2 regions of the Neobacillus canaveralius genome follow, and region 2 is predicted to be linked to the other one. Evidence: predicted binding sites of a transcription regulator. Region 2 holds the regulator's gene; the other holds the start of a gene.

Region 1 (2,206 bases), on a different contig from region 2:
GAAGAAAGAAAAGTTCATTACTAGACCAAAGAACATCGCTGCTGTTGTTAAACATCCTAATAAAAGTCCTAAACCAATTAATGTTTCGCCCCAAGGAACGATGGTGTTGAAAACATCAATGTTTGGAAGTGCAAAGTTACTTAAGAAATCAACATACCAACCATAAAGCACATTTCCTTCTGGACCTGATACTGGTTTCGCGATTGCACCTTTTAAGAAGCCAGAAGCGTCGAACCCGCCGCCTGTTAATTTTCCTAAACCAGCTGTGAACCAAGAATAACCAAGGTATAAACGAATGACAGTCAAAATAACTGCAGAAATTTTATTTTCTCTTAAAAATTTGTTAAACATAAAGCATTCCGCCCTTCAAAAATTAGTTTGTATTTGATAGTTACACTATATAAGATTTTACGAGTTAACAACACGAGCATAGTGATAAGTTCACACTTTGTTAAAAATGTTTTGTCAGAATCTTGAACAACTTGTTGAAAATTACTTTGCAGCTGTTAGGCTGTTGCTTTTGCTTTGCTGCCTTCAGTTTTCATTGTTTTACGGATGAATGGAACTACCCAGCGATCTAGACCGAAACGACCTGCATTATAGCCAGCAGTTAAGATGATGAAACCTAAGAAAATGTCAGTTGGGTTATGAGATACAGTACCAGCTAGGAAGAAAGAGAAGTTCATCACTAAACCAAAGAACATTGCTGCTGTTGTTAAACATCCTAATAAAAGTCCTAAGCCGATTAATGTTTCGCCCCAAGGGACGATGTGGTTGAAGAAATCAATGTTTGGTATTGCAAAGCTATCTAAGAAGTGAACATACCAGCTATAAACCATGTTGCCATCTGGACCTTTTACTGGATTAGCAACCGCTCCTTTTAAGAAACCAGAAGCATCGAACCCGCCACCTGTTAATTTTCCTAAACCTGCTGTAAACCAGGAATATCCGAGATATAAACGTAAGACTGTCAATATTCCAGCCGCAATTTTGTTTTCTCTTAAGAAATTCATAAACATTATAAAGCCATCTCCTTGTTAAATATGTTTTAAATATTTATTACACTGCTAATATAACAAATTAATCTTGAATTGAGGATAAATTGATCACTATTTCACATATCTGTAAAAAAGATTTGAACAAATTGTTAACAAGGGTTTAATACCACTGAAATCACAAGTTTTTTAAAAGGTTCTTGTTAAAACTAATATCATTAGTTATAATTTAACTAATGATATTAGTTAAGGGGGTTTGGGATTGTGAGATTGCTCAATAACGGTTTTTTATATCAGGTAACTTTTATGGCAAGTGTTTTTCCGGTTAATTGTTATTTGGTCGAGGAAGAGTATGGATTAACTTTGTTGGATGCAGCCCTGCCATTTAGTATGAAGGGAATTTTAAAAGCATCAGAAACAATTGGAAAGCCGATTACAAAAATAATTTTGACTCATGCACATGAGGATCATGTGGGTGCGCTTGATAGGTTAAAGGAAGCACTGCCAGATGTACCTGTCTATATTTCAGTGAGGGATAACAGAATAATGAATGGTGACACATCACTTGATAAGCACGAGCACCAAACACCGATTAAGGGAGGTGTCCCCAAACAATTGAAGACTAGAGCTAATGTACTTTTAAAAGACGGAGACCTGATCGGATCGTTGGCAGCAATTGAAACCCCAGGACATACACCGGGCTCGATGTCTTTTATTGATACCCGCACGAAAGCCTTAATTGCAGGGGACGCCTATCAAACTAGAGGTGGGATAGCAGTTGCAGGAGACGTAAAGCCGTGGTTTCCATTTCCAGCCTTTGGTACATGGAGCAAGGAGACTTCTTTAGCAAGTGCAAAAAAGTTAGTGAGCTACCAACCTGTGCTTCTAGCAGTCGGACATGGTGAAATGTTGGAGAATCCAATCGGGGAAATGGAAAAGGCCATTAACCGTTTTGAACAGAAATTAATAGTAGGGAGTTAGAGATGGATGTCACCAAGACCAAAGGTTGGACTTGAATTAACAGAGATTTTGGAAGCAGCAGCGGAGTTAGCGGACCAATTTGGAGTGCAAGAAGTTACCTTGGCAAATCTAGCGAAGAAATTAGGAATCCGTCCGCCTTCTTTATATAACCATTTTGATGGACTGGGCGGATTAAGAAAAGAATTGGCCATTTATGGGATAGAACGGCTATATGAGGTATTAGCCCAAGC
Region 2 (2,206 bases):
TCAGTAATAGGACCCATATTAGAGGAAATCGTGTTTCGGAAAATTATTTTCGGTGCTCTCCACAAACGGTTTAACTTTTTCTTCTCAGCACTAATCAGTTCTGTCATTTTTGCCTTAGCCCATATGGAGCCGCATCATGTACTTCTCTATTCGGCAATGGGTTTTACTTTTGCATTTCTCTATGTAAAAACAAAACATATCCTTGTACCGATTTTTGCCCATGTTGCCATGAATACATTAGTTGTCGTCATGCAGTCAGTATATAAAGATGACATTGATAAAATTCTTCGTGAGGCAGAAGGTATTCAAAACTTTATCGGAGGCTTTCTATGAGACGTTCACCCTTGTTTTCCGGAGTCATTTATATTGTTCTTGGCTGCTTATTTACTTATTTTGCGATTGAAGATGTCACCCTAAACGGATGGGGATTTTTCAGTTACCTGCTCGTTATACTTGCTACCTTTGACTTCGGATCTGGCTTAAGAATGATTTTCTTTTACAATAGATATAAAGACAAAATAAAGAAATAACGATTTAAAACGGGCTTTTAAACATTACAGCCAAAAAAAGACCTTTTCACTTTACGTAGTGGAAAGGTCTTTTACTTTACTTTATTCTTCTACTTCCTCTGTAGGGTAGTGTTTCAGGAAGTAAATAAGTGATTGTAATTCGACTGCCAAGTCGATATGATGCACCCGAATGGAGGCAGGAACATTTAATCTTGCAGGTGTAAAATTCAATATCGCTTTAATATTGGAATTTACAAGTCGATCTGTAATTACCTGTGCCACTGGAGCAGGTACCGTCAGGATGGCAACATGAATATCATCATTACTTAAAACCTTCTCGAGCTCATCCATATGATACACAGGTACATCCCGGATTGTCGTTCCCATTTTGTTCGGATCAACATCAAAAGCACATTCAATTTTTGTATTATTATTTTTTAAAAAGTTATAATTTAGAAAGGCCGTACCAAGATTACCTACACCAATTAACGCTACTTTTGTTAATTCATCTTGATCTAGTGTTTTCCGAAAGAAGGTTAATAGGTAATTGACATTGTAGCCATATCCCTTTTTTCCTAAGGCTCCAAAATATGAAAAGTCCCGGCGGATCGTTGCCGAATCCACCTTCACTGCCTCACTTAATTCTGCTGACGAAACCCTCTGTTTACCGGAAGAATGCAGATTCTTTAAAAATCGATAATATAAGGGCAGCCGTTTTGCTGTCGCTTGTGGTATTTTCATCGTCTCATTACTCATATTCTCCCACCCCCTATAGATAGTTTAATCATTTATCTAATTTGTTCCGTCCTATGGAAATCTCCGTTTTTTCCGCCGGTTTTCTCGACCAAATAGGTTTTTCCAATTACCATACCCTTATCCACTGCCTTACACATATCATAAACAGTCAGCGCACAAGTGGATGCAGCTGTTAACGCTTCCATTTCAACACCTGTATTTCCTTTTGTTTTAACTGCAGCGGCTATATTTAATGTATAAGCAGACTCGTTTTCTTTTTCCCATGAGAAGGATATATTGACTCCTGTCAAAGGTATAGGATGGCACATCGGGATTAAGTCCCATGTTTTCTTTGCCCCCATAACAGCAGCAACTTGAGCCACAGCAAGAACATCGCCCTTTTTCATTTCATTATTTGTTATTTTATCATAAATTTCTTTACTAACCGTAATGCTGGAATGAGCAAGTGCCGAACGAGCCGTCTCTGGCTTATCGCTAACGTCCACCATTTTCGCTCTTCCTTCTTCGTTAAAATGAGTAAATTCAGACATAAACAATATCCTCCCACAAAAAATCATACTATATTTTTCACAATTTGTCTGTGAAACTTTGAGCGAATGATGAAAAATTTACATTTTTTTCTTTCCGGATATTCTGTTATTTTTTCCAACACCATGGCACTTTATTGCCGTCATGGTTGGAATAAGGTACACTTAATTTAGTAATAGAGGTGAAAAACAATGATATTATTACAAGTTAATCAACTAGCAAAATACTATGGTGCAGACCTAATTTTATCGAATATAAAACTAGAATTACAAACTCGGGACCGTGTTGCACTTGTGGGGCGAAACGGTGCAGGGAAATCGACATTATTAAAAATTATTGCTGGGCACCTGTCACATGATGGCGGAGAAATCATTAAGCCAAAGGGAGTAAGCATTGGTTATTTAGCCCAAAAT

What was found. The regulator Rex, encoded in region 2, represses fermentation and respiration genes when NADH is low (regulators of the CRP and FNR family bind a similar motif). The targets are predictions, from matches to a motif close to TTGTGAAATATTTCACAA.
Region 1: a site for Rex is predicted at 1,103-1,120, ahead of ABC255_RS26280 (DoxX family membrane protein). Genes of this name have one in related genera too.

Annotation. Positions count from the first base shown of each region.
Region 1 is NZ_JBDFLL010000001.1:5,363,162-5,365,367, reverse strand. It holds gene ABC255_RS26285 (DoxX family membrane protein) at 1-351, opposite strand, end outside; gene ABC255_RS26280 (DoxX family membrane protein) at 507-1,019, opposite strand; gene ABC255_RS26275 (MBL fold metallo-hydrolase) at 1,260-1,976, shown strand; gene ABC255_RS26270 (TetR/AcrR family transcriptional regulator) at 1,983-2,206, shown strand, end outside.
Region 2 is NZ_JBDFLL010000002.1:128,927-131,132, forward strand. It holds gene ABC255_RS28835 (CPBP family intramembrane glutamic endopeptidase) at 1-333, shown strand, start outside; gene ABC255_RS28840 (YdiK family protein) at 330-530, shown strand; gene ABC255_RS28845 (redox-sensing transcriptional repressor Rex) at 612-1,265, opposite strand; gene moaC (cyclic pyranopterin monophosphate synthase MoaC) at 1,298-1,795, opposite strand; gene ABC255_RS28855 (ABC-F family ATP-binding cassette domain-containing protein) at 1,985-2,206, shown strand, end outside.